DNA from 4 places in the Ruegeria sp. HKCCD6604 genome. Region 2 is predicted to be linked to each of the others. Evidence: riboswitches for the same ligand, from Rfam matches in the RefSeq annotation. Region 2 holds a riboswitch; each other region holds the start of a gene.
The links. A riboswitch is a leader RNA that binds a small molecule or an ion and turns the genes downstream of it on or off. The one in region 2 is predicted to bind cobalamin.

Region 1 (7,276 bases), on a different contig from region 2:
AATCTCGCGCCTGAGCGGGCGCAATTCGTTACGTACGGCCTTGGCGATAACCTGCTGCTCTTCGGCGCCGAGAGACGCCGCCGAACCGCTGGCCTGCGTCACAGCAGCCGAAGATGAGCCACCGTTTTCTGCCACGGCAACGCCCATGATCCGCGCGACATCTTCGGCAGACATCGTGACTTCGGCCACATGCCCGGCGCCAAGGTTGGCAAAGAAGGTGTGCGCCACGGCCGAGGTCGGCGTGTAGACAAAAAAACCGTCCGCATCCGTGACCGATCGACCCAGCTCGGCCCCATCCGGGCCGGTGACAATGACCTCGGTGCCGTTTGCCATGTCGCCGTTAGAAAAGCCAATTTCGCCCTCGATGACGTCTCCCGACTCGAAAACGCCGGCTATGACCTTGTGCGCCAGGGCAGGCACAGGTGCGCAGCACACGGCCAATATGACAACCAGATGCTTCATGTGGCTGCTCCTCTGAAAAACAGCTCGGGCTTGACCTTGCGCGCCAACAACACGGCGAACCCGGTCAAAATCGCCTCGATGGCCATGACAGGAATATGGGCGAAGAAAACAAGCTTGGCGGCAGGCAGAAATTCATCCCCCGACAGCGCCAAGGAAAACGCGACCATGCCGGTTGTCGCCGCAATCGCAAATGCGCCGCCGACGCCCCCCCAAATTGCACCTTGCAAAGGCGTTCCACGCGCGATCAGACGACCGAACAACATTCCGGCCACCACCGCGGGAAAGGCGATATTGACGGTGTTGATCCCCAACACCGTCAATCCGCCAAAGCCGAAAAAGACCGCCTGTAGCAAAAGCCCGACGAACAAAGCCGGGAATGCGGCCCAACCAAGCAGCAGCCCGGCCATGCCGTTGAGGATCAGATGGACCGACGACGGACCAATGGGCACGTGGATCAAGGATGCCACGAAGAAACTGGCTGACAGCACGCCCGCAGTGGGGATGCGATCAAGATCCAGAGACCTGAGACCCATGGCGATCCCGCCCGCGGCGGCTATGGCGCCGCCAATTACAACCGGGTTGGAAAGGGCTCCGTCGACGATGTGCATTTGGGGTTACTCCAGATCCCAGGCACGAATCCAGATGACCGCATCCTGGCTGAGTTCTTTGCCCTCATGTTCGGTTGCCGGACCGGAACCAAGGGCGGCGAAACCCCAGTAACCGGCTTTCGGAACGCCGAACGAAAAGTACCCGTTGTCGTCAGATATTGCGACCACCGCACCACCCGGCATAGGAGACACTTTCGGTGCAGAAACGGCCGAACTTTCCATGTCGGGTTCGGCGGCCATGTACTCGATCTCGATCTCGGCCCCCGCAACCGGCTGACCATCAGCCAGCACACGGCCCGTGAAAGTCGAACCCGCGATGATGTTGGTCGGCTTGTTCAGCGGGATAATCTCGGTCGGCAGACCCACGGGATTCATCCAGTCGGTCGGCAATTCGTTGCGGTTCAGGAAAGCTTTGGTGAGCTGTTGGATATAAATGTCTTCGGATTCCTCATAATAAGGCTGAGGAACCGTCACCAGCACATAGTCGCCCGAACGTTTGACCGGGACACTGCCCTTGAACGCCGCACCCTCGTTTTCCCCGCCGGTGAACCGGATAGGTTCCAGCGTGTCCAGCAAATCGGTCTTTTCACCGTTGTGGATCACATAGAATTCCTGCGGCTTTTCCAGATCCATGACATGGCCATTCTCGAACGGATGCCAGAAAATCAGTTTGACCGGTACATCGCCCGGTTTCTCGATCATGGTCTCGGTGGTGTATTCCAAAAGGAAATGCGCATTTGCTATGGCAGGAAGAGCCACCGCGGCAGCGGCTGCGCTGAGCAGCGTTTTCATGAACAGTCGTCCTTGTCCCGTCGCGCCAATCCCGGCGCGAAATTCGTTTTGACCACGGGACATTCAACGCCAAATTACCCTTTCAGGCATCCTGGTCCGACGCACATCCCGTCGCCGATTAGGAGTGCCCGTTAGAGGGCACATGTCCGGCAGGTATCCTGACTTGCGGGTCAAAGCGTTGGACTGGCCTTCCCGGGCAACCCCCAGTGGCGTTTCAGCCCTGCTCGCCGCTTACAGTTGCGGGTGCAGTTGCGGAATTGGGCCTGAGCCCGCACCGCATTCCCTTTTGATTCCAGAGTAAGCCCCGGAACCGGACATGCCGAGCGGCTTGCCAGACAACTCAGCCTTCCGTCAACGAAAATGTGTTACGACCATCGAAAAATAATGAGCTCGGCAGTTTGCGAGAGTGAACCAGTTTGTGAAATATCCAAGGCAACAGAGTGAATTCACATCTAGGCTTCTGAAAGATACCTTTCCGACAACGGCAGGCTTGCCGCGCCCAGTGAGCGTGCTTCCGGGCCTACGGCCCCTGCCAGCACGGCAGGGCGCTCGAGACCGGTCAGGTTTAGCTCAGACAGTTTGTCTTCGACCATTTCAACCAAACGCGCCTTGATGTCCTGCGGCATCCAGCCGTCAATCTTCACGCATTCGAAATCTATCAGGCTACAGGATGAGACAATTGCATAGGCAATCCCGCTCGCCGTCTGTTTCAACCAGTATTCCAGTTGAACTTTTGGCACATCCCAACGCTGGGTCGTTTCCCAAATGGAATGCGACGTGACACCTGCTGTGGTGATTGCACGCTCGAGCACATACAGGCTGGCCACGTCGATAAGGGGTCTGACACCACCGGCATCATCTGGCACAGGCAAGGGGCCGATTGCGCCCGCGTTTCCACGCCCCGAAAAGATTGCGCCATTGAGGACCACACCGCCGCCAATGAAAAACCCGATATAGAAGTACAGGAAATCCCTGGGCCCATCGGCTGGACCGAATACCAATTCCGCCCCACAAGCCGCAGTGGCGTCATTTTGCAGGAATACCGGAATATCGAGGCGCCGCGCCAGGTCAGCCTTCAGGTCTGATACGCGCCACGGGTCCATTTCTTCCTGAGGAACCTGAAGGGTCTGGGCCCAGTCCCATAGGTAGAACGGCATGGCAATCCCAAGTCCCGCAATCCTGCCTTTGGCCTCAGGCGACATGGATGATATCATTTTGCCCAGACTCTCAGTGGAAAACTCCAAAGTGGCTTTCGGCGTTGGATAGTCATAGGTTCGCCGATCGCGTTGCCGCACATTTCCGACAAAGTCAGTCAAAACCAACTCGGCACTGCGACGCCCCACCTTGAGCCCAAAGAAAAAGGCACCATCCGGGTTAAGTCGCATGGGAACAGAAGGTTGCCCGACTTTCCCGCGGACCGGTTCGCCGCGCAAAAGCAAACCATCCTTCTCCAACAGCCGCATGATGACGGAAACGGTTTGTGCCGACAATCCGGTCATGCGCGCGATCTCGGACTTCGAAAGGGCCTGGTGACGCCGGACAAGCGACAATACAAGCCGTTCGTTCCGGGCCCGCATCCCGCTTTGGTTGGTTCCGCGCACCTCTGACCCGTGCAGGCCAATCGAATTTTTCCGAGATGAATTTTCCGGCACGACCACCCCTTTCCTGCTGAAGAATGAGAAAGCCCGCCCGCACTGTCAATAATAAATAAGAGTGATTTATTTATTGACTCAAAATTCGAATCTTGTGATTGTTTCTTATGGGGTCAGGATTTTTGCCTGATCGCCCTCGTGCCCTACTCGGCATAGAAAAAACTGGGAGGATAATCGATGAAACTTGCAAAACTTGCGGGTGCTGCTGCGCTCGGGGTTACTGCCATGGCTGGCAGTGCAATGGCGGAAGGCGAAACTGTTTGCCTGATCACCAAGACGGACACCAACCCGTTCTTTGTCAAAATGAAAGAAGGTGCGACTGCAAAAGCGGAAGAGCTGGGAATGACGCTCAAAGCCTTTGCGGGCAAAGTTGACGGTGACCATGAAACGCAGGTGCAAGCCATTGAGACCTGCATTCTGGACGGCGCCAAAGGCATTCTGCTGACGGCCTCGGACACATCATCCATCGTTCCGGCCGTGAAGCAGGCGCGGGATGCAGGTGTTCTGGTTATCGCTCTGGATACGCCGCTGGAACCCATTGACTCGGCTGACGCGACCTTTGCCACGGACAATTTCCTTGCCGGGCTGCTGATTGGACAATGGGCCAAAGCCACGCTGGGCGACGCAGCCAACGACGCGAAAATTGCGACATTGGACCTTGCCGTCAGCCAGCCGACAGTGGACGTGCTGCGCAATCAGGGCTTCCTGCAAGGCTTTGGTGTCGATCTGGCGGACCCGAACGTAATCGGTGATGAAGATGACCCCCGTCTTGTCGGAAGTGATGTCACTGCCGGCAACGAAGAAGGTGGTCGTCGCGCGATGGAAAACCTTCTGGCCAAAGATCCCACGATCAACGTTGTTCACACCATCAACGAGCCTGCCGCGGCAGGCGCCTACGAGGCGCTGAAAGCCATCGGGCGCGAAAATGACGTGCTCATCGTTTCCGTGGACGGAGGCTGCCCGGGTGTCCAAAACGTTGCCGATGGTGTTATCGGTGCGACGTCGCAGCAATACCCGCTGTTGATGGCATCGCTGGGTGTTGAAGCCGTCAAGAAATGGGCGGACGAAGGCGTGAAGCCTGAAAACACGCCTGGCAAGGATTTCTTTGACACCGGCGTAGCGCTTGTAACGGACAAGCCTGCCGAAGGCGTCGAGTCGATCTCGGTCAAAGAAGGCATGGACCTCTGCTGGGGTTAACCTGACCACCCGGAGGGCCGCAGAGGGCGGCCTTCCGCATTTCAAACCACCCATTCGCCCGAAAACTTGCTAAAGTCGTCAGCAACCTGACGCTTTGGGGGAACCTTTATGTCCGATACTTCACGACGATCAGACGACTTCGAAGCCGCTGCAAAAGGCAGCCCGGAACAGATTGCCGAATTTGACGATCACCACCGCGGGTTCGTCGGAACGGTTCAGCATTTTCTGCATGTGAACCCCTCTCTGGTGCCGCTGATCGTTCTTGTCGCTGCCATCGTCATTTTCGGGGCTTTGCTGGGCTCCAAGTTCTTCTCGCCATTCGCGCTGACCCTGATCCTGCAACAGGTTCAGATCGTCGGGATCGTGGCGGCGGCGCAAAGCCTCGTCATCCTGACCGCCGGTATCGATCTGAGCGTCGGGGCAATCATGGTGATGTCGTCGGTTGTCATGGGTCAGTTCACCTTCCGATATGGGCTGCCACCAACGGTCGCGATTGTTTGCGGCCTTTTCGTTGGCACCGCAATCGGTGCGGTGAACGGGTATCTGGTCAGCCGCATCAAACTGCCGCCGTTCATCGTGACGCTTGGCATGTGGCAAATCGTTCTTGCGGCGAACTTCCTGTATTCTCAGAACGAAACAATCCGGTCGCAGGAGATCGAAGAAAACGCCGCAATTCTGCAACTTTTCGGGGCCAAGTTCAACGTGGGCGGGGCGGTATTCACCGTCGGCGTGATCTTCATGCTGGTGCTGATCCTCGGGCTTTCCTACGCCCTTCGTCACACCGCATGGGGAAGGCATGTTTACGCGGTCGGAGATGACCCGGAAGCTGCCGAGTTGTCAGGTGTCAATGTGCACCGAACGCTTATGTCCGTTTACATGTTGTCCGGGCTGATCTGTGCCTTTGCGGGCTGGGCTTTGATCGGCCGGATCGGATCAGTGTCTCCGACATCAGGCCAGTTGGCCAATATAGAAAGCATAACGGCGGTTGTGATCGGGGGCATATCCCTGTTCGGCGGCCGCGGGTCCATTCTCGGATCATTGTTCGGAGCGTTGATCGTCGGGGTCTTCACGCTTGGGCTTCGGTTGCTGGGCGCTGACGCGCAATGGACGTTCCTGTTGATCGGCATCCTTATCATCGCAGCGGTCGCGGTCGACCAGTGGATCAGAAAGGTGGCAGGCTGATGGAACCTATTCTCAAAGGACGGAACCTTGTGAAGCGCTATGGCAAGGTGACTGCACTGGACCATTGCGATTTCGATCTGATGCCGGGTGAAATTCTGGCGGTGATCGGCGACAACGGGGCAGGCAAATCAACGCTGATCAAGGCGGTGTCCGGCGCGGTGATGCCGGATGAGGGCGAAGTCTGGCTGGAAGGTCAGAAGGTGAATTTTCATTCGCCGATTGACGCGCGCGAAGCTGGCATTGAAACGGTTTACCAGACACTTGCGATGTCCCCTGCCCTGTCGATTGCGGACAACATGTTCATGGGGCGCGAGATTCGGCGCAAAGGGCCGTTGGGATCATGGTTCCGAATGCTCGACCGTCCGGCGATGGAGAAATTCGCCCGCGACAAGCTGAGCGAACTGGGCCTGATGACGATCCAGAACATCAATCAAGCCGTCGAAACTCTGTCCGGGGGTCAGCGTCAGGGTGTTGCGGTGGCACGTGCCGCGGCATTCGGATCAAAAGTCATCATCCTGGACGAACCAACCGCCGCATTGGGCGTAAAGGAAAGTCGGCGCGTTCTTGAACTGATCCTGGACGTGAAGTCTCGCGGCATTCCGATCATCCTGATCAGCCACAATATGCCACATGTTTTCGAGGTCGCCGATCGAATTCACGTGCATCGGCTGGGCAAACGCCTCTGCGTCGTTGATCCCAAGGATTACACGATGTCCGACGCAGTGGCGTTCATGACTGGTGCCAAGGAACCGCCCGCCGAGGACGAAGCCGCGTGACGGGTAAACTTGCCACCCCCGAGGCGCTTGCAAGAAAAATCGCGGATGCCGTCCAGGCCTTGCCGCCGCTGCAAGACCGGCATCTTGTCGCGATTGCCGGGCCGCCGGGTTCGGGAAAAACGACCGCGGCGGGCCTTGCAACCAAAGAGCTCAATCTGCGCGGCGTCGCAACCGGATTGGTTTTCATGGACGGCTTCCACTATGACAACGTGATCTTGAAGGATCGCGGCCTGCTGAACCGCAAAGGATCTCCTGAAACCTTTGATCTTGCCGGCTTTCATGCGTTGCTTGATCGATTGCGTGCGGAAGAAGAAGTCGCAATACCCGCGTTTGACCGGGAACTGGATCTGGCCATTGCCGCGCGGTCCATGATCACGGCGGATCAGCGCGTTGTTCTGGTTGAGGGCAATTACCTTCTCTTGAACGAGCCGGGTTGGTCGGACCTTCACCAACTGTGGGCACTCAAGGTATTTCTGGACACCGATTTGAAAACACTCGAAACCCGCCTGACCAACAGATGGATCGGCCATGGTCTGGACGCCAATGCCGCCAAGGACCGTGCGCAGTCGAACGATCTTCCGAATGCAGAGCGCGTGATCAGAAATTC
Region 2 (7,276 bases):
CGAAGGCATATTGCCGACCGCCAGCAGCCCATCGCCGAAGCCCAAGCCCACTCCAATGCCGGGCCCGACTCCTCCAAATCCACAACCACCCTCACCAAAACCGCCAAAACCAACGGTCTGGCCGCATCTAATTCCAATTGTTGAGCACGGTATAACTTGGACAGCACAGCAGCACAGAGTTCGCGAGATATGGGAGGAGCTTCAATTCAAACTTGAGCTTCACCAGCATCCAAATGCTATTTCGGTTCTTCTTCGCGTGCTGCTTGAGCTTGGCGTGGAACATTATGTGAAAGTTAGGAACGTGAGCGCTGTGCACAAAAACGATAAGCTAGCACTTCGCATATCCAAGGTAGCTCAGCACATGTTGGACGATGGGTTAATTGACAACAAGTACCTCGGTGCACTCAAGAAGCTTCAACAGGGCGACGTTATTATTTCGATGGATACCTTGAACAGATACGTTCATTCGCCAAATTTTAGCGTTTCACCTGAACACCTAAAGATGCTTTGGGGTACGCTTTCTGATTTCATAATGCTCTGTCTAAAAGCCAAAACCTAGCACGAGAGAGAAAAACTAGGTCGAGCTATCCCGCAACAAATCCCGCAACATTTCCCCTGTGCAGCACGGCTCGACCAAATCCAAGATTTTGTTTTAAATATGTTTTTCTGAAAAAGCGGTTCGATTTCAAAACAGGTACTCGCCTCCAATACCTCCACTGACTCGCGGTACTTTTTCCCTCCTCGAGGTCCAATATCCAACCAACTATTGGATTTTTCGTATTGTGATCTTGTTCTGTTCCATCCGAATGCGAGCATTCTGGACATATGCCGCCAGCTTGCGTTCAGGCAACACCCGCCGTACTTCCTGGGCATCTTCATCTCGAAATGATCAGAATTTGTGACCTCAACCATTGGTCCCAGCCATTTGGGTACAGACCTTTCTTGTAGTCAGATTGCGATCAGGGACGGCCAAGCAGGCCCTTTAAGCGGTTCAGGCAGCGGCAGAATGGTGCCGCAAACAAAGCTGTCGGATTGTCTGTCGTCCATGGCTGGAATTGACCTGCCATTACCTGTGCTGCTTCGACCTGGTTGGAACGGCATCGCACCCGCTCGAAACGTGCAGGCTGCCTCATGCAATTTGTCCAATCCTTCTTTCTGACGTGTTCGTCAAACGGGGTTCCCGAAAGCATTGCTCAAACAACAGCCCTTGAGCAATATTATGTCTCAACATCGCCGAAAAACGAAACTTCATGACAACTCGGGAAGGATGAACTAGGACTCTAACAAAGAAAAAGTTCTGGACGTATTGTGGAACACATTGCCTTTACCTTCGAGATGGGGGTCGTTTGCACCCTGCTGGCTTTCACCGTTTTTCTGTTCGTTTCCGAGATCATAAGGATCGACCTTTCCGCCATATTGGTTCTGGTTCTCATAGGCTTGCTCAGCTACGCGCCCGGGCTGGGAAATCTGGCGGATGTCACCCTTCTGTTCGACGGCTTCGCATCCAATGCCGTCATCTCGATCATTGCGGTCATGATCGTCGGGGCCGGTCTGGACAAGACGGGGATCATGAACAAGGTGGCTGCCGTCATCCTCAAATACGGCGGCAAATCCGAAGGCAGGGTTGTACCAATCATTTCCGGCACCGTTGGCGTCATATCCTCGTTCATGCAGAATGTCGGCGCCGCTGCTCTGTTTCTGCCGGTTGTCAGCCGAATTTCCACACGGTCGGGCATACCGCTGTCGCGCCTGCTCATGCCGATGGGATTCTGCGCCATTTTGGGCGGCACCATGACGATGGTGGGGTCGTCTCCTCTTATCCTGCTGAACGATCTGATCCTGACGGCAAATGACAGTCTGCCGGCCTCTCAGAAAATGGAGCCCTTCGGCCTGTTCTCGGTCACGCCGATCGGTGCGGTTCTGATCCTGACGGGAATTGGTTACTTTCTGCTGTTGGGACGTTGGGTTTTGCCCGAGGCTGAAGGGCCTGACAATACGGGTACCGGACAAGGGACACAGGAATACCTGCAAAGGGTCTATGGCCTCAAAGCCGATGTGTTCGAAGTCGTGGTGCCCGAGGACAGCCCTTTGGTCGGCGAGATTCTGGCCGACATCAACCACGAAAACCACCTGTACATCATTTCCACCTTCTATCGCGGCAAAACCTCGATGGTTCAGGTTTTGACAGCGGAAATTGCAGCGCCGTGTCGGCTGGCCATCGTCGGCCGCCGTTGGGAGGTCGAGAAGTTCGCCGAGAAATACGGGCTGACCGTTCTTCCGGATTTGGACATTTTCGTCGAAGAGTTCGCCCCAACCAATGCAGGCGTGGCCGAGGTGGTCATCACGCCCGACAGCAAGCTGATCGGCAAATGCCCCCGCGAGCTTTTGTTTCGCAAGACCTACGGGATGTCGCTGCTGGCCATTCACCGCGGCGAAGAGACGCTGAGCCATGTCGAGACCGAGGATCACGAATCCACTCAGATCGGGCTCGAAAAGTTTCAGGCGGGCGACATGCTTGTGGCACATACCAGATGGGACAACCTGATGCGGATCAAACGAGATCCGGATTTCGTCGTTGTGACGACGGACTTTCCTCAGGACGAGCTGCGGCCGCAAAAAGTCGGCTGGGCCCTGGCATTCTTCGCCATTTCGCTATCGTTGATCCTGTTCACGGACGTCCGGCTTTCACTCTGTCTTCTTACCGGCGCGGTGGGCATGATGCTGACCCGTGTGCTCAGCGTGGACGAGGCGTACCGCGCGGTCGGATGGAACACCGTATTCCTGCTCGCCTGCCTCATACCTTTGGGACAAGCCGTGCAGAACACAGGCACGGCCGCGTGGATCGCGCAGCAGATCATGATAATTCTGGACGGCTGGCCGCTCTGGTCGCTGCAAACCGGCATCGCCATTCTGGCGACGGCCTTTTCTTTGGTCATGTCCAATGTGGGGGCCACGGTTCTGCTGGTGCCTCTGGCGGTATCGATTGCGGTGGCGGCGGGTGGAAACCCGGCCGTCTTTGCCCTGACGGTCGCCATATCGACCTCGAACAGCTTCATCATCCCAACCCATCAGGTAAACGCGTTGATCATGGGTCCGGCCGGATACAAGGTGATGGATTTCGTCCGCTCCGGCGGAATAATGACGGCGCTGTTTCTGGTCGTCTCGCTGCTCATGATAAACGTCATCTATTAGCGCAAGAGGATCCAGGGTGTTCGGTGGTCTTTTCCCATCATCTGGACAGGTTCAGCCGAGGCACCCGTTCACCATAGTCTACGCCCCTTGCTGAAATACCGTTCGTCGCCGGGCCCACCTCAGGCTGGGTCCCGGCACACCATGCCGCCCATCGACGCCCACAGGTCGCTTTCCATGCCTCTGCATCATTGTTGCGCGCGACTCGCTTGACAAGCAGGCCAGCGGTGCCGCATGTCCCTTTCGTTGGTGTCGGTGAGAGCCGATGAAAAGGGAATGCGTCAACGGTCTTGCCGCCAAACGCAGCCGCCCCCGCGACCGTGAACGGAGAGGATGCCCAATGCCACTGGCCCGAAAGCCGGGAAGGCGGGACATCCGACAGAGGCCCGCCTCTGGCATCCGCAAGCCGGGAGACCTGCCAACAACCGAAGTTGAAACCGGGCGGGGTGTTCCGGTGTCGGGTCCATGACCACTCGTGGCCCGCATGAAACCCCGTCCCCCGCGAAGAGGATTTGGGGGGATGAGAGACATGACCGAGACCGCACCAGTCGAGTTGCTGGTCTGTACTACCTGCCGTCGCGGCCTGCCTGTCGAAGATGATGCGCAACGCCCGGGCGCTTTGTTGCACAAGGCCCTGGAACAGGCAGACCTGCCCGACGGTGTCACCCTGAAAGCCGTTGAATGCCTGTCAAACTGCGATCAAGGCTGTTCGATCGTGTTGCGCGGGCCGGGCCGCTGGACATTCGTGTATGAAAACCTGAACGAAACAGATCATGTCGACGTCATCGTCGACGGCGCGACCAAGTATCTGGCCACGGAAGATGGTTTGGTGAAATGGCGCGAACGCCCCGAACATTTTCGCAAGAACTGTGCCTCGCGCATTCCCCCGATTGGAGCCTGACATGTCGAACCTCGAAAAACTCCCCGTCACAGTGATCACCGGCTTTCTGGGCTCGGGCAAGACCACTTTGGTGCGTCACCTGATGCAGAACCCACAGGGCAAGCGCCTTGCTGTCGTGGTCAACGAGTTCGGCGATGTGGGCGTCGATGGCGACATCCTGAAATCCTGTGCCATTCCTGATTGCCCGGCGGAAAACATCATGGAACTGGCCAATGGCTGCATCTGCTGCACCGTGGCAGATGATTTCATTCCTACCATCGAGGCCCTGATGGCGTTGGAGCCGCGCCCGGATCACATCCTGATCGAAACCAGCGGTCTGGCCCTGCCGAAACCGCTGCTCAAGGCATTCGACTGGCCTGACATCCGCTCGAAGATCACCGTCGACGGCGTGATCGCTCTGGCCGATGCCGAGGCTGTGGCCGCAGGCCGTTTCGCGCCCAATGTCGAAGCGGTGGACGCCCAGCGCATGGCCGATGACTCGATCGACCACGAAACGCCCCTGTCCGAGGTGTTCGAGGATCAGATCTCGTGCGCCGACATCATCCTGCTGACCAAGCCCGACCTCGCCGGCCCCGAAGGCGTGGCCAAAGCGCGCGAGATCATCGCCGCCGAGGCGCCGCGCCCCCTGCCCGTCGTCGAAGTGGCCGAAGGTGCCGTGGACGTGCGCGTTGTGCTGGGTCTGGAAGCCGCCGCCGAGGATGACATGGACGCCCGCCCCTCGCATCACGACGGCCATCACGATCACGAGCATGACGATTTCGAAAGCATCATCGTCGAGCTGCCCGAGCAGACCGATCCGGCCCAACTGGTCGCCAATATCGAACGCCTCGCCAATGAACTGAACGTCCTGCGCGTCAAAGGGTATGCCGCCGTTCAGGGCAAACCCATGCGCCTGCTGGTTCAGGCGGTCGGCGCGCGGGTACGGCACCAGTATGACCGCCCGTGGGAACCCGGTGAAGACCGTCGTTCGCGTCTGGTCGTCATCGCCGAGCATGACGATATCAAAGAGGCGGAAATCCGCGAAATCCTCGTGGGTGTGCGTGAGGCTGCCGAGTAAGACACATGCACGTCGTCTTCCGCGAAAGCCACGGGCTCGAGGAAACCGAGACCCCAACCGATCTGGGCCAGAGCCCGGCGGAACTGGTGGTGCTGTCCTTTTCGGACAGCGATCTGGGTGCTTTCGCGGCGGGCTGGCATCGTGGTGGCGGACCGGAAGGGCGAATGCCGACCCTGCGGCTGGCGAATTTGACGGCGCTGAAACACCCGTTGTCGGTCGATACCTATGTCGAACAGACGCTCGAGGGCGCCAAGGGCATTCTGATCCGGCTGATCGGCGGCGTCCCCTACTGGGCTTATGGGTTGCAGCAGGTTCTGGCGCTGGCGCAGGCCAAGGGCATCGCGCTGGCGGTGCTGCCCGCTGACGGGCGCGAGGACACGCGGCTGGATGACTATTCCACCCTGCCGGTCTCGACCCTGCGGCGTCTGGCGCATCTGTGCGATACCGGCGGCGAGGTCGCGGCACAGGCGGCGCTGGCGCAGATGGCTTTGGCGGCGGGGCTTTATGCCGGTCCGGTGATGGGCGCCAAGACCTTGCCCGAATGTGGCGTGTGGTGTCCGGATCGCGGCGTAATCCCGGTGGAAACCGCGTTCGAAAGCAAGGCCAAACGAATCCTCGTCACCTTTTACCGCGCTTACCTGACCTCGGCAGACACCGCCCCGATCGCCGTCCTGATCCGCAGCCTGCGCGCCCGTGGATTCCAGGCGGTGGGCCTGTTTGCCCCGTCTCTCAAGGCGCCTGTGGCCGCCGACTGGTTGCGGGAACATGTTGTTGCGCTGAACCCATCGGCCATTGTCAACGCCACTTCGTTTTCGGGAAAAGGCGCGTCGGGAACGTCGCCTCTGGACGCGGCAGGCGTGCCGGTGTTTCAGGTCGCTCTCGCCACCTCGCGCCGCAAAGCCTGGGCCGAGGCGGAACGCGGTTTGTCCCCCGCCGATCTTGCCATGCATGTGGTACTGCCCGAGGTGGATGGACGTATCTCAGCAGGAATCGCGTCTTTCAAGGAACCCAGCAAACGCGATCCGCATCTGGAATACGCGCGCTTTGCACATCGGCCTGAACCGGACCGGATCGAAGCGATCATCGACCGTGTATCGGGCTGGCTTGCACTGAACGACAAACCCAAGGCAGATCAGATTCCTGCGTTGGTCCTGTCCACCTATCCCGGCAAAGACTGGCAGATGGCTCATGCGGTTGGCCTCGACGCGCTGGCCTCGGCCGCGGCGATGCTGTCCGATCTTGACGAAGAAGGCTACGACATCGCGACTGGCGAACCGATTGCCGACACTCTTCTGGACGCACGGATTTCGTGGTCGCTTGGGGATTATCAGGATGCGCTTGCGGAATTGCCCGAGACCCTGCGCGCTGATCTGCACGCCGTTTGGGGCGCGCCCGAAGATGATCCGGCCTGTGCCGATGGTGCCTTCCATTTCACCGCGCTTCGGCGCGGCAAGGCGCTGGTCGCGCTGCAACCCGAACGCGGCTCGCCCGAGCTGCGGGATGACGACTATCATGACCTCTCGCGCACCCCGCGCCACGGTTATGTCGCCTTCTATCTGTGGCTGCGTAAAGGGTTGGGTGCCGATGCGCTGATCCATATCGGCGCGCATGGAACGCTGGAATGGTTGCCCGGAAAATCGGTCGCCTTGTCTGCCGATTGTTGGCCCGAGGCGCTGATCGGCGATCTGCCGGTGATCTACCCGTTTATCGTGAACGACCCGGGCGAGGCCGCGCAAGCCAAGCGCCGGATCGGAGCCGTCACGCTGGGCCACATCCCGCCCCCGATGAAGGAAAGCGGCACGCCGGATCGGATGGTGCGGCTTGAATCGCTGCTGGATGAGTTTTCCAACGCCGACGGGCTTGACCCCAAACGCCGCGACCGCTTGCAGGAAGATATCCGTGATGAGGCGCAGGCGATAGGGCTGGAAAGCGATCTTGGCCTCGATCAGGCAACCTGCACCGCCGAGGCCATCACCCGCATCGACCGCTTTGTCTGTGACATCAAGGAAAGCCAGTTTGGCGACGGGCTGCACATCTTCGGGCGTGTGCCCGAAGTGACGGGCAGTTTCGATCCGGCTCCTTCGGCCCACGCCGAACGCGACGCGCTGATCAAAGCGCTCGAAGGCAAG
Region 3 (7,276 bases), on a different contig from region 2:
CGAATTGGTGGACCAGCTGCGGCTGGGTCACTGGTTCCGGCACAATTATCTGATGCCGATGTGCGGTGCCATCTGGTCTACGCCGGTCGAGTTCGTGGACCAGTTCCCCGCACGCTCTTTGGTGCAGTTTTTCCGCAATCACGCTTTGCTGGCAAGTGGTCGCGCAAACCAGCATCAATGGTACACGGTCAAAGGCGGCAGCATAGAGTATGTCCGCCGGATCGACGCGGCCCTTCGTGCGCGGACGGCAGAAATACGTCTGGCCAGCCCTGTTCAGAATGTATCCCGTGACGAGATGGGCGTCACCATCCACAGCCAGGGCGCCGTGGATCAGTTCGATGAAATCATCCTGGCCACCCATTCGGACCAGTCGCTTTCCATTTTGGGTGATGGCGCGACCCCCGCGGAAGCCGCTGCATTGGGCGCAATCCGCTACCAGCCCAATACGGCCACATTGCATTGTGACCCAGGTCAGATGCCAAAGCGGCGCGCCTGCTGGTCAAGCTGGACCTATCGTTCGCAAGCCGGAGATGTGGGGGTAACCTACTGGATGAACCGGCTTCAGAACATTCCGGACAGTGACCCGCTGTTTGTAACGCTGAACGCTCCATCAGAAATTCCCGCGGAAAAGATCTATGACCAGGTTGAATTTGCCCATCCGGTCTTCGACAAGGCCGCCCTGAAGGCGCAAGGGCAAATCCGCGAGATGCAGGGACAGAACCGAACTTGGTTTGCCGGTGCTTACAACCGGCACGGATTTCACGAAGACGGGATAGCCAGCGCGATGCATGTCGTTGCTCGAATAAATGGCGCCCCGCAAACCATCGGAGCTGACAATGGCATTCCTGGGAAAGACCCGGCCCTATCTGTTGCCGCTGAATAAGGCGATATGGCGCACAGCGTTTCTTGCACTTTCCTTGCTGATCCCCAATGGGCTGGTTGCGTCGCCGGTCACGGAAGAACTGAACGATGCCCAACTGCGCGGAACCGCGACGTTCCGGTATCTGGGTTTGCCGATCTATGACGCCAAACTCTATACGCCCAAAGGTGCGCCGTTCAGTTGGAGCGAAGATATCGCCCTGCAACTGACCTATCGCAAGAACATCAAGAAGAAAGCGCTGGTCAACTCGACCCTGGACGAGATGGACCGCATCGGCCGGTCAGCACCCGTTCGCGACCAACTGAACCGGTGTTTCAATGCCGTGGCAAAAGGGGACAGCTATCTGGCGGTTTCTGATGGTCCCGACAAGGTCAGTTTCTGGCTGAACGGGCAAAAGACCTGCACCATGGCGTATCCGGGCATCAAGCGCAGTTTCATGTCCGTGTTCCTGGGAGACAACACGCGGTCCGCGTCCTTCACGCGCAGGCTACAGGGGCGGTGATGCTCTATCCCCGGGTCAGTCTCTATGCGTTGATGCTCGCTGCGGCGGGTATCCCGCTTTATATCCACTTGCCGCGCTTTGCAGCCGTGAACCTGGGTATTGGCCTTGGGGTCATTGGTACGGTGCTGCTGGTGATCCGTTTGGTGGATCTGGTGCAGGATCCGCTGATCGGTTGGGCAATCGACCGATGGCCCGGCGGCCAGCTTGCATTTGCGGCGATGGCGGCTTTGGGGCTGGCAATCGGGTTTCCCCTGCTTTTCAATCTGCCGCAGGGTGCCAGCGTGCCGGAACTGGTCGCGATCCTGATCTTGCTGTTCTCGGCGTACAGCCTGGGAACCATTCTTCTGTATGGTCGCAGCGCAACTCTGGCGAAGCGAACCGATCCGCAAGAGCTGATGACACTGGCCGCCTATCGTGAAGGCGGGCAGTTGACCGGGGTGGTCATCGCAGCCAGCGCTCCGGCCCTGTTGGTCGCTTTCGGGGCACACTCCCAAGGCTACCCCGCATTCGGAGCGTTTCTGGGGCTGCTGTCCGTTCTGACCTTGATACTGACGATCCCGATCTGGCGACGCAGACCGATCACCGGATCAGGCCTGTCCTTTGCAGGTCTGGGTCAGGCCGGTGGCTTGCGCCTTCTTGCGCTGGCTTTGGTCAACAGCCTCCCGGTTGCCATAACCTCCACCCTGTTTCTGTTTTTTGTGGAAGACCGGCTGCAACTGCCGGGCAAGGCGGGTCCTTTGTTGATCCTGTTTTTCCTGAGCGCAGGCGCGAGCGTCCCGCTCTGGGCAAAGCTCAGCAACAGAATTGGCCCGAAACAGACTCTGATCATCGCCATGCCGCTCTCGATTGCCGGCTTTATCGGCGCTGCCACACTGAGTGCAGGAAATCTTGCGGGTTTTGCAATGATCTGTCTCGCCTCGGGCGCGGCGCTGGGCGCAGATATGGTCGTGTTGCCGGCCATGTTCTCGATCGTCCTTACCCGGGCCGGGCTGAACGCATCAGCCGCGTTTGGCGTCTGGTCCTTCGCTGGCAAACTGGGCCTCGCCCTGGCTGCCTTTTTCACTCTGCCGCTGCTGGAACGCAGCGGTTTCACCCCCGGTCAAACCAATTCCGCACAGGCGCTGGATACACTCAATCTTGCCTATGCGGTGCTGCCCTGTATCCTGAAAGTCGGAGCGTTCGGGATGGTGTTGACCCTGCCCACCGAGGTCACAAGCAAATGAACGCTTTCACCATCATCCTTCTGGTCCTTCTGACCGCTGTCTTCATCCGCGCAAGGCTGCTGAGCTTTCGCGCGCAATCGCCGTCCGATTACAGCGGCACCGGGCCAAATTTTTCGCTGAAAAAACACCTGAACGGAGAGATCTTGTCCGAGGGCCTGATCTATGGCCCCAATGGCAAAATGTCGAACAGTTTTGTCGCGCGCATGTTCGGCGAATGGCAAGGCAACTCGGGCACTCTGACCGAATACTTCACCTATTCCAACGGAAAACAGATGACGCGCAAATGGTACCTGACGCTGGGAACCGGCAACACGTTCACGGCAATGGCGGATGATATCGTGGGCGAAGGTCGGGGCATCATCTCGGGGTCCACGGTAAAACTGACCTATCGCATCATTCTGCCAGATGACGCCGGTGGACATACGTTGGATGTCACCGATTGGATGTATCTGACAGAAACCGGCGTCATCATGAATCGGTCCGAGATGCGCAAGTTTGGCGTCAAGGTCGCGGAACTGATCGCCACAATGCGTCCAAGCCCCAGTTCGAAACCGATTCATTCAAGTGGGTCAAACGGGTATGACGCGACTTCGGAAAGGAAGCCGTTGCAATGATCACCTTTCGCTCTTTCATCGCCTGCGTCGCCATCGTAAGCCTTGCGCTTCTTGCCGCCTGCTCCAGCAAACCGAAGGTACCAAAAACGTTTCTGTCGGACCGGCAGTTGAACCTGGAAGAGTTTTTTGAGGGCACAACAGTGGCCTACGGTCAGTTTCAGGATGTTTTGGGAAATATCCCCCGCAGATTCACGGTTGATATCGACGGGACATGGGACGGCGAAACCCTGACCCTGGTCGAAGACTTCGTCTACGACGATGGCGCGACGGAACAACGCATCTGGACATTGACCAAAACCGGAGAGGATACGTGGACCGGCACGGCTCCTGGCGTGCTGGGCACCGCCAGCGGGATTGAACGCGGGGATACGTTCAACTGGAAATACAAGATCGACCTGCCGATCAAGGACGGGACCATGCGTGTCAAATTCGACGACTGGATGTGGCTGCTGGATGACGACCGTCTGCTGAACCGCGCGTATGTCTCGCGCTATGGCGTCCGTCTGGGTGAAGTCATTCTGTTCTTCGAGAAGAAATAGGGCCACCAGGCCCGGTTTCATCACAAAAGTCAGTAGAAAATAAATTCGTCCACCAATGCTGTCGTCGATCCCTTGACCTCACCGGCCGTGTTTGCCCTTGGCCCGTCCGAGGCCGCGCCCTCGGCGCGTTCGCTGCACTCGACCTTCAAGCGCGCGCGTTCTATCTGCCCCCAGAGGAAAAACAGACCATCCCGTTTTCCCATGAGGCGTGAAGGAACTGTTGTCCGCAAAACACCTGTTTTCGGTTTTGGCATCTGCTCTCTTACTGCCTCCGGTGTTTTCCACCATTTTCGGAAAACGTAATGGTTTTTCCCGAAAAAGACAATTTTTTATGGACAAAATGAGGTTTTCTACCGGCCGTTGACAGGATGGACTGGCAACTCTCGCATGACGGATATTCACCTTCTTCACCTGCCCCATGGCAAGCCAGCACTATCCCGAACGGAACAACTTCACCCAAAAGGGCTTGCTGCAAACCTCCTTCATTTGGCCCGACACTCTCTTTTCCAGCCATGCTCAGGCGACGCGCAGCGTTTCGTTTCTGATCAGAGCAGCCGGGCCTTCGCCGTCGCGGTTGGGGGACAATTTGACGGCGCCGATGTCAGACGTGGCCGCATCCATCGCAAGGCCATTGGCCCCTGCAGAACGCCGTGCTGGCGGGCCTGCCACGCCCCTGTGCCAAGGACCGTGATCCCGGCGCCGTCCACGCTGCCGGAAAATTTCCATGTCTGTTTTGAAACCGGAAATGTCGCAAGCATTTCAGCGCCCAAGCGGGTAAAAAGTAGGCTGCCATCGTGAGGTGCCGCTGTTTGATTCTCAGACAGCGGAGAATTGGGAAGCCGGTGGAATTCCGGCACTGCCCCCGCAACGGTAAGGAAGGTCAGGTTCGACAATCAACCACTGGGACGAGGATCCCGGGAAGGTGTCGCAACCGGGTGCAAGCCCCTTTCAAGTCCGGAAACCAGCCTTGCAGATATGTCAAACCGCGGGTGGCGGTGGGGGCACGGGTTTCGGACGTGGTCCTCGCGCGCCTCCGGACGGTTCCTCCCTGTCATCTGCCCAAGCAATGCCGCGGGGCGCGGCAGGAGAGCCAGAAGTGAACAATGTCCAAAACCTGTTGGCGCGTCGAATCCCGGGCTATGCTCTGGAACGGGCCTTTTATACCGACCCCGAGATCTTTCAGACCGACCTGGAAGCCATCCACTATCGTGAGTGGCTCTTTGCCATTCCGGCCTGTGAACTGGTGAAAGCCGGCGACTATGTAACATACAACGTGGGTGCCTATCGCATGATCATCGTGCGTGGCGCCGACAACCAGATCCGGGCGTTTCACAACACCTGCCGCCATCGCGGCTCGATCATATGCAAGGCGGCAAAAGGCAACGCGCCGAAGCTGGTTTGCCCGTATCATCAATGGACCTACGAGCTTGACGGCTCATTGCTGTGGGCCCGCGACATGGGGCCGGAGTTTGATCCCAGACAGCATGGTTTGAAGACGGTTCATTGCCGCGAGCTTGCCGGGCTGGTGTATATCTGTCTGGCGGATGTCGCCCCGGATTTTGACACGTTCGCCAATATCGCGCGCCCGTATCTTGAGCCGCATGATCTTGCGAATGCCAAGATCGCCTTCGAAAGCACGATCATCGAGAACGGCAACTGGAAGCTGGTCTGGGAAAACAATCGCGAGTGCTATCACTGCGGCGGCAACCACCCTGCGCTGTGCCGGACCTTCCCTGATGATCCGGGCGTGACGGGGATCGAAGGCGGTGAAACCCCAGCCTACATGCAAGCCCATTTCGACAGGTGCCAGGCTGCGGGTATGCCATCGCAGTTCCATCTGCACGAGGACGGCCAATATAGACTGGCGCGGATGCCACTGAAAGAAGGGGCCGAGAGCTATACGATGGACGGGAAATCCGCCGTGCGCCGTTGGTTGGGCCGGTCGCCCTTTGCGGATGCGGGATCGCTTTTGAAGTTCCACTATCCGACCACGTGGAACCACTTTCTTGCCGATCACTCGATTGTTTTCCGCGTCACGCCGATCGGCCCGACAGAGACCGAGGTCACGACCAAATGGCTGGTCAACAAGGATGCGGTTGAAGGCGTTGACTATGACGTGAAACGCCTGACCGAAGTCTGGGTCGCCACGAATGACGAAGATCGACAGGTGGTCGAGGACAACCAGCAGGGCATCAACAGCCCGGCCTATGTGCCCGGCCCATATTCAGCCATTCAGGAATCCGGCGTGCTGCAATTCGTGGATTGGTATTGCAACACAGTGTCGGCCCGCCTGGCCCCTGACTCCATTGCGGCGGAGTAAGTCTGATGAAAGACCTGAACACGCTTTCATCAGCCGTCTGGCAAGATGGAGAGATGCTGGAATGTGTCTCGGTCGTGCCCGAGATGCCGAACACTGCCAGCTTTTCGTTCCGGGCCCCCTCGGGGGCGCAGTTCGCCTATCACCCCGGTCAGTTCCTGACGCTCGAGATTCCGGCGCCCGGCCAGCCCGGAGGCGTTGTGCATCGCACCTACACGATCTCATCGTCGCCGTCGCGGCCGCGGTCGATCACCATCACCGCCAAAGCGCAACCCGACAGTATCGGCACGCGCTGGATGCTGGACAATCTTCAACCCGGCATGCGGATCAAGGCCATTGGGCCCGCGGGCCTGTTCACCAACGCGTTGAGCGATGCGCGCAAGTTCCTGTTTATCTCGGCTGGCTCGGGCATCACCCCGATGATGTCGATGACCACCTGCATGTGGGACGAAGGCCGCGATCTGGACGTTGTCTTCATCAACTGCGCCAAAAGGCCATCCGAGATCATCTTCCGCCAGCGCTTGGAACAGATGGCCAGCCGCACGGATGGTTTGGACCTGAAATTCGTGGTGGAAGAGCCGGACCGCTACCGCCCATGGACGGGATATCAGGGTCAGTTCAACCAATTGATGCTGGGCCTGATGGCGCCGGATTACCTTGAGCGCGAAGTCTATTGCTGCGGTCCTGAGCCCTTCATGCAAGCAGTACGCGACGCGCTGGCCGGTCTTGGTTTTGATATGAACAACTACCATCAGGAAAGCTTCGGCGCGCCGGTGGAAACCGAGGCGGATCAGCCCGAGTTGGATGACGTTGTTCTGGACGACGACAGCAGCGCCGAGATCCTGTTCGCGACCTCGGGCGTGACGGCCAAGGTTGCCGAGACCGACACGGTGCTTGCCGCCGCCCGCTCGGTTGGCCTGAACATTCCGTCAGGCTGTACCTTCGGCGTGTGCGGTACCTGCAAGGTCAAGAAAACTGCCGGAGAGGTCCACATGGTCCACAACGGAGGGATCTCGGAAGACGACATCGACGCGGGGTACATTCTGGCCTGCTGCTCGAACCCGATCGGCAAGGTCAAAGTCGAGGTTTAGGCGCTTCGCATCACGATCAAAGCCGCAGCGTGGCTGACACCCGCTGCGGTTTTCGGCGCGGTTTTTCTACCCGTTGCAGAATCCGGGCCAGATCGGGTGGCCGGATGTCC
Region 4 (7,276 bases), on a different contig from region 2:
CAACTTCACGTCGCGATTGGTCCGGATCAGTTCCACCACGTGGTCGAAGGTTGGGTACCGGGCAAGAGCCGTCTGGGCATCCTGCGCCAGGGCTGCAACCGGTGCGCCACCGGCACCGCGAGGGGACGGCGCATAGGCAGGTGGATGGGCCGCGCCAGCCGGCGCCGGACCGGTGCCCGGTCGGGATATCGAAACGCCGCCATTGGGCCCGCCCGGCGGCGGTGGCGGGGCATCTTGCAACCGTTTGATCAGCTCTTCGGGGCTGGGCAAATCCGCCACATGGGTCAGGCGAATAACGGCCATTTCAGCGGCCATCATGGCGTTGGGGGCAGCCGAGACTTCCTCGAGCGCCTTCAGCAGCATTTGCCACATCCGGGTCAGAACCCGCATCGGCAGAGCCTCGGCCATCTGTTGGCCCCGGGTCCGTTCGTCCGGAGAAACCGTCGGGTCCTGGGCCGCGTCAGGTGTGATCTTTACGACGGACACCCAGTGCGTGATCTCGGCCAGATCGCGCAGCACCGCCAGCGGGTCCGCGCCTTCGGCGTATTGGCCGCTCAACTCGGTAAGTGCTCCGGCGGCATCACCGCGCAGGATCATATCCATAAGGTCCAGAACCCGGCCACGGTCTGCCAGTCCAAGCATTGCACGGACCTGATCGGCGGTCGTCTCGCCAGCCCCGTGCGAAATCGCCTGATCCAGCAACGAGGTCGCATCCCGGGCCGATCCTTCTGCTGCTCGGGTGATCAGCGCCAGCGCGTCTTCGGCGATCTGGGCGTTTTCCGCTTCGGCGATCTTGCGAAGCAGGCCAATCATGTCTTCGGGTTCGATCCGGCGCAGGTCGAAACGCTGACAGCGGGACAGCACGGTGGCAGGGACTTTGCGGATTTCAGTGGTTGCGAAGATGAACTTCACATGCGCGGGCGGTTCTTCCAACGTCTTGAGCAGCGCGTTGAACGCGCTGGTCGAGAGCATATGAACCTCGTCGATGATATAAATCTTGTAACGCGCGCTGGCGGCGCGATAGCGAACACTGTCAATGATCTCGCGGATGTCGTTGACGCCCGTACGGCTGGCGGCGTCCATCTCCATCACGTCGACATGGCGGCCTTCCATGATGGCGACACAATGTTCACACTGACCGCAGGGTTCGGTCGTGGGGCCACCGGTTCCGTCGGGTCCGATGCAGTTCATGCCCTTGGCGATGATCCTTGCGGTCGTGGTTTTGCCGGTGCCGCGAATGCCGGTCATGATGAAGGCCTGCGCGATCCGGTCGGCCGCGAACGCGTTTTTCAGGGTGCGCACCATGGCATCCTGACCCACCAGATCGGCAAAGGTTTCCGGGCGATATTTGCGGGCGAGAACCTGATAGGCGGGGCTGGAGCTGTCTGTCATGTCTTCTCGTTGGGATTCGGTGCTTGGGCACAGCGTAGTGGCCACCGTTGCCCGCGTCCACAGCGGGGCGCGATGATTTTTGATTTAGAAACGAGTCGCTTTCGCACTAAACTGCATCAGCGGATTTAATGGCTCATTTTGTAAAGAGTTCTTTGGGGAGGACAGGATTCATGTCGCAGTTGGTGATCTACGCCCTGCAAGTCGGTGGCGGAACGCTGGCGCTGACCTCAATGCCCGGACGCGGCGGAGATTACTCCAGCGATCTGGATATGATCGCAGCCTGGCAGCCGGGGCTTGTTGTTTCGATGACGACGGATGTCGAAATGCTTCAGGACGGGGCGCAGGAATTTGGCAGCGATGTTCAAAGCCGCGCCAGCCGATGGGTTCACCTGCCGATCGAAGATTTCGGAGCGCCGACAAAAGCGATTGATGACGCGTGGCCGTCCGTCAGCGCCGCGGCCCGGCACGCGCTGTCAGGCGGAGGTCGCGTATTGGTGCACTGCCGCGGGGGATGTGGCAGGTCAGGTATGGTTGTCCTTCGGCTTATGGTCGAATGCGGCGAACGCGCGGACACGGCGCTGCAACGATTGCGGGCGGTGCGCCCTTGCGCCGTCGAAACGGATGCGCAACTGGCCTGGGCCTCTCGGCGCGCCCAGGCACAGGTCAGTCTGGATTCAGATTGAAATCTGCACGGGCGCGCAAGCAGGTTTCCGAGGCCGGATCGTGGAAACTTCGATCATCGCGCAGGGTGGGGTTTTCACGACGCCGGATGGCATCGCACTGAACGTGTTTCCGAAGATCAGGTCGGCATAGCCGTTCAGCGGCTCAATTGCGGTTTCGGGCTGCGTCCCGCAAAAGACACGAATGCTGTCTGATCGCGCGCGGAAAATTGCATGACATCCGTCGGTGCAATGTGACAGCTCGCTGCTGCCCTCAATCTCGAAATCGTCACTTGTGGCCGAGGTCGCCTGGGCCATGGCTTCGGAAATCGAGCGCGCCAGCCGCGCCAAAGCGGGGCAGGTTTTGCCTGTCCGCTGACATACTGTTGCACTGAATTCATGTGTTTTTGTCTTCCAGATCATCCTGCGCCCTCCGCGCTTGGTGGACAGGATATTTGGGACAGGTGGGACAGCGTGATGCCGTCAGGACCTGCCCGGACACCCCGCCCGAGTTTCGGTTTCGTTTCCGATGGCAGGTCTCCTGACTTGCGGGTCATCGCTTCGCCGACCTTCCCAGCCTTCGGGGCCAGTGGTGTTTCGGCATCGCTTACCGCTTACAGTTGCGGGGGCAGTCGCGGATTTGGTTGTTGCCTGCATGACCAGACATTACCGCACCGTGTTCCCTTTTCATCCCGACCCCTTGTGGAGGCCGGAAACCATCACACAACCGCTAGCGTTTGAGCACGCATCGAGTCAAGCCGATCTTTTGGCCGGACGCTTGGTCATGCTGGATACGATGTTGGTTCATGCATAGTGTCGAGGGCGTTGAGGTTCGGAAACCGGATTTACCAAGCGCAAAGCCAGAGATCATGTTGGACACAGAGCAAACGGTATTGACCGAAGAGTTTCGCTTTCCGTCCGGGCAGAAAACACTGTCTGCCCGGTTGTACAGCCCGCTGACCTCGCCCGAAATCGTCGTCGTGCTGAACAGTGCAACGGGTGTGCCGCGCGATTATTACCGTCATTTCGCACGATGGCTTGCTGCCAAGCAGGGTATGGCCTGCCTGACCTATGACTATCGCGATTACGGGCATTCCTTGACTGGCCGCCTGAAAGACTCGCGTGCGACGATGACGGATTGGGCCTTGATCGACATGCCCGCGGCAAGGGCGGAAATGCGCAGACGGTTTCCCGATTCGCAGCATTGGACCATCGGTCATTCGATCGGCGCGATGTTGGGGCCTGTGCAGCCGGATATCGATCTGATTGATCGCATGATCTGTGTGTGTTCGGGGCTGGTAACCCTAAGCGACCACCCGTGGCCCTATCGGGGTTTGGCAGGGTTGTTCTGGTATGGCCATGCGCCGCTTTTGGCCCGAGCCCTTGGCTACCTTCCCGGAAAGGCGATCGGGTTCGGCTCGGATCTGCCGGCATCGGTCTATTGGCAGTGGCGCAAATGGTGTACCGCGCCTTTGAATTATGTGCCTGAAATCGGGCATGAGTTACCTGCGGCGCAGTGGAAGGATTCTGGAACGCCCGTGGATTTGTTCACCTTCGAGGACGACCAGATGGTGCCGCCGGACGCGGTTTGGCGGCTTGCGGATCTTTACGGCCCCGATGCCAACCGCCACCTGCTGAGCCCCGCCGATTTCGGGTTGCCCGAAGTTGGTCATATCGGAGCATTTGCCCGGCGCAATGCAGCGGTTTGGCCGCGACTGATCGCTTGATCAGACGCGGCGCAGAACGGGCCAGGCCCCGACCCGCCATCACCGGTTGCGAAGTTTCTTTTCCTTCATGACGCCACGGACCATCTTGCCGAACGCTTTGTCCCGCGCCCGGGACTGCGCGACGGTCTCAGAATTGCGCTGATCTTCGCGCCAAAGCTTGCGCCACCGGTCCAATCGAGCCGGATCAAGCATGCCGTGGCTTATTGCCTTTTGCACGGCACATCCGGGCTCGGAGCTGTGCTGGCAATCCGAAAAACGGCAGTCCCGGCTCAACTCGGCAAGGTCCGAGAAAACGTCGTCGATCCCATCCTGAGCGTCCAGCAGGCGCAACGCGCGCATTCCAGGTGTATCGATCAACCAGCCGCCGTTGCGCATCCGGTGCAGTGCGCGTGCGGTCGTCGTGTGTCGGCCCCGCGCGTCATCCTCGCGAATGTCCGAGGTGGCAAGATCCTGATCGGTCATGTTATTGGCAAGTGTCGTCTTGCCAACGCCCGACGAACCAACCAGCACTCCGGTCTGGCTTTTGGGGCACCAGGACAGCACCTTTTCAACCTCTGCCGGGTCCAGTGCGTTGATCGTCAGAACCGTCAGGAACGGGTCCAGTGATTGCACCTGTCCCGAGAAACTGTCAGGGTCCGCCGATTTGTCGGCCTTTGTCAGAACGACGACCGGGTAACACCCGGCCTGATACGCAAGCGCCAGATATCGTTCCAGCCGGGGCAGGTTGAAATCGGCATTGCAGGAGCTGACGATGAACAGCACATCGACATTGGCTGCGATCAGTTGCATTGCGGCGCCTGTACCGGCGGCGCGTCGGTGCAGCAGGCTGCGCCGGTCGAGCAAATGGCGCACGCGTTTGTCGTCATCGGCGAGAACCCAATCGCCAACAGCATAGCTGCCGGTCGTTTGATCGGGGGTCAGCAACGGGACTTCGCCGTCAGGGTTCAGCCCGATCAGGCGGTCCCGATGAACGGAAGTGATGCGAAAAGGTGTGCAGGAAGGATAAGCCGCGTGTTGCGCAGCAAAGTGAGAGGACCATCCCAGGTCCGAAAGTGCAAGAAACATTGGTTTGCCTGTCGTCAGAAACAGCACTCCCGACGGATGGCAATCGCTCATCCCCGGGTCATGTGTTCAGGCAGTCAGTCGATACCGTGAGGTCAGAACCGTGCTGCCCGAAGGGTCTTTGCTACAATCATAAAGCCCTCCTGCGGCCAAGGTTCGTAAAGTGAGAGGTTGGACATCGACCCAAGCGGGGCTCGTTGTGGCTGCTTCCTTCCGGACCTGACCAGGTTGGCGAGGCGCTCGCCCGCGCCAACCTCTCGACTCTGGATATAGGGAAGGCTTCGGCAAAAGACAACCCGTCAGAGCGTCAGCCGAATGCGTGCAAAACCGTTTTCGTCAGGGTCCAGAATCTTGGGGGCAAACCTGTTCAATTCGTCGACATACTTCAAAGCACCGGGACCGGTCCGAAGAATGGTCGTCATCCCCGATTTCGGCATCAGAGAGAACGGGTAAGGTTGCCGGGCCAATGGGTCGGGTGGCAGGCGGTGCGTCATGTAGTCCCGCAAAATGTCCCGGATATCCAGCGGGGGCAGATCGATGGCCGGGGCCGATGACACATGCGGGAAATGTCCGCCCCCGCTTGCGCGATAATTATCGAGCGCAACGACAAATGCCTGATCGGGTTGCACGGCCTGGCCTGCGCAAGTCAGATGATGCACCCGCCTGTGGCCGGGATGGATCATTTGCCCCCCGACATCGTAACGCGCCGGTTGCGACGGGTCGATCTGATAGGACAGGCCAAAGATGACATCGAAATTGTATCCCGCCCGATCCCGGTCGAACAGCTCTGCCTCGGCGTCGGGGAATTGTTGGTTGAATGCGCTGGCTGACATCTCCAACCACTCCAGCAGCTGCGCGCCCGTGATCTGAACCGCGCGCAACTCGTTGGGAAAGACATGCAGGTCCGCCACGTGACGCAGACAGATTTCACCGGGCGGCACGTCCGTATAGTGCTTGGGGCCAGAGCGTCCGCCGCATTTGGCCGGTGACGCGGCTGACAACAGCGGCAGCTCTGCAAGCGTGGTGCCGTGTAAAAAAGGGCGCAACGCGGCTGCCTGTGCGGCTGCCACAAGCGTCAATCCACGATCCGGCGCACAGAAACTGAAATAGCTGTGCAATGTGTCCGAGACGCGCGCAACGGGCGCGGCCATGTCCTGACGGGTCTGCTGATGTGCGGGTTCAACCAGATGCGCGATTTCCAAATCTTCGCCAATCGCGGTGCCGCCCACCGAAACCGGGCGCAATTCGGCGTGGCTGTCGACAACACGCAGCCCCGACTGGGGCTGTAGGGTAACGGCCAGATCGATTACTCCAAGATATGCGCCTGCCGAGCCGGGCATGACAACCGGCGTTCCATGCACCAACCCTTTCACGTAATCCACATTCGGGGTTTGCGCGCCGATGCGTGCGGGAAGGTTCAGGTGAGTGTGCCCGGCGACAACAGCGTCGATGCCCTCAATCGCGGCCAGGGGAATAACGGCATTTTCAGTGTCGGTCGCTGCGTCCGGGTGTCCAAGCCCGGAATGAGCGAGCGCCACGATCAGATCGCACCCCTTTTCGCGCAAGATACGCGTCAGGGACCGTGCCGCGACAACGATGTCGTCCGCCGCTACGGTTTCGTTCAGATTGTGTTTTTCCCAACGCGTCGTCTGCGGCGGCAGAACCGAAAACACGCCGACGCGAATGGGCACATCCTTGTTTCCCACTCTCACGACACGGTCAAGGATCGTAAAACGCTGCCATGATTGTTGTTCTCCGGACCGATGAAGATTGCCGCACAGAACCGGGCACGGGGCTTGTGCAAGGGTCTTGTCCAATGTCGGCAGCCCGAACCCGAAATCATGGTTGCCCAGACCAATCGCATCATAGTCCAGCGCCTTGAATGCCTGCATCATCGGGTGGGGATTGTCGTTCCGAACGGCCCATTCGCCCATCGGCGTTCCCTGAAGCGAATCCCCGTTGTCGAACATCAGCACCAGCGCGTCTGTGGCCTCGTGTCGGGCCTTGCGGATCAGGCTGGCGGTGCGTGTCAGCCCAAGCGTCGGGTCCGGTGTGTCCGCGTAATAGTCAAAACCGGTCAGATGCATGTGCAGGTCGGAGGTGGCAAGAATACGAATACGCGCACGGTCTTTTGTGGGTTGAACCTGCGTCGATGGGTTTTGCTTCACTTTTTTTGTTCTGCTTTTGAATGTGGTAATGGGCTAAAATCATCAAAGCGCAGTCTAGATGATTTTTCCGAGGCCGCCATGCGGCTTTTCGGCGGCGCGTCTCTGCGTTTTGCGTCTTGAATTGCCATTGCAACAGGGCCTGAGACATGGCAGCCCTGTGCGCAAGACCAGAAGGAATTCCAATGAAAAACGCAGAGCAGGTGACTTTCGGTGGCTCGGGCCTGAATCGGGCAGCGCATCTTCGTGGGGATTCAGAGAAGCTGGCCGA

Region 1: another riboswitch for cobalamin. It lies ahead of GS614_RS11715 (DUF4198 domain-containing protein); the one in region 2 lies ahead of GS614_RS13340 (DUF1636 domain-containing protein).
Region 3: another riboswitch for cobalamin. It lies ahead of GS614_RS08630 (SRPBCC family protein); the one in region 2 lies ahead of GS614_RS13340 (DUF1636 domain-containing protein).
Region 4: another riboswitch for cobalamin. It lies ahead of GS614_RS20805 (hypothetical protein); the one in region 2 lies ahead of GS614_RS13340 (DUF1636 domain-containing protein).

Annotation. Positions count from the first base shown of each region.
Region 1 is NZ_WVQW01000003.1:370,953-378,228, reverse strand. Features, by position in the region: gene GS614_RS11725 (cobalt ABC transporter permease) at 1-462, opposite strand, end outside; gene cbiM (cobalt transporter CbiM) at 459-1,070, opposite strand; gene GS614_RS11715 (DUF4198 domain-containing protein) at 1,077-1,862, opposite strand; cobalamin riboswitch at 1,993-2,192, opposite strand; gene GS614_RS11710 (ROK family transcriptional regulator) at 2,315-3,439, opposite strand; gene GS614_RS11705 (sugar ABC transporter substrate-binding protein) at 3,692-4,711, shown strand; gene GS614_RS11700 (ABC transporter permease) at 4,820-5,893, shown strand; gene GS614_RS11695 (ATP-binding cassette domain-containing protein) at 5,893-6,669, shown strand; gene GS614_RS11690 (hypothetical protein) at 6,666-7,276, shown strand, end outside.
Region 2 is NZ_WVQW01000005.1:64,028-71,303, reverse strand. Features, by position in the region: gene GS614_RS13350 (hypothetical protein) at 1-559, shown strand, start outside; gene GS614_RS13345 (SLC13 family permease) at 1,336-3,192, shown strand; cobalamin riboswitch at 3,420-3,627, shown strand; gene GS614_RS13340 (DUF1636 domain-containing protein) at 3,719-4,090, shown strand; gene cobW (cobalamin biosynthesis protein CobW) at 4,092-5,147, shown strand; gene cobN (cobaltochelatase subunit CobN) at 5,153-7,276, shown strand, end outside.
Region 3 is NZ_WVQW01000002.1:122,611-129,886, reverse strand. Features, by position in the region: gene GS614_RS08670 (NAD(P)/FAD-dependent oxidoreductase) at 1-883, shown strand, start outside; gene GS614_RS08665 (hypothetical protein) at 837-1,382, shown strand; gene GS614_RS08660 (MFS transporter) at 1,382-2,605, shown strand; gene GS614_RS08655 (DUF3833 domain-containing protein) at 2,602-3,219, shown strand; gene GS614_RS08650 (DUF3833 family protein) at 3,216-3,758, shown strand; gene GS614_RS08645 (hypothetical protein) at 3,788-4,012, opposite strand; gene GS614_RS08635 (hypothetical protein) at 4,275-4,484, opposite strand; cobalamin riboswitch at 4,539-4,743, shown strand; gene GS614_RS08630 (SRPBCC family protein) at 4,825-6,078, shown strand; gene GS614_RS08625 (hybrid-cluster NAD(P)-dependent oxidoreductase) at 6,084-7,166, shown strand.
Region 4 is NZ_WVQW01000014.1:44,588-51,863, reverse strand. Features, by position in the region: gene GS614_RS20815 (DNA polymerase III subunit gamma/tau) at 1-1,392, opposite strand, end outside; gene GS614_RS20810 (dual specificity protein phosphatase family protein) at 1,563-2,075, shown strand; gene GS614_RS20805 (hypothetical protein) at 2,067-2,474, opposite strand; cobalamin riboswitch at 2,565-2,787, opposite strand; gene GS614_RS20800 (hypothetical protein) at 2,858-3,778, shown strand; gene rsgA (ribosome small subunit-dependent GTPase A) at 3,818-4,894, opposite strand; RNA gene ffs (signal recognition particle sRNA small type) at 5,002-5,100, opposite strand; gene GS614_RS20785 (bifunctional 2',3'-cyclic-nucleotide 2'-phosphodiesterase/3'-nucleotidase) at 5,140-7,008, opposite strand; gene nudC (NAD(+) diphosphatase) at 7,191-7,276, shown strand, end outside.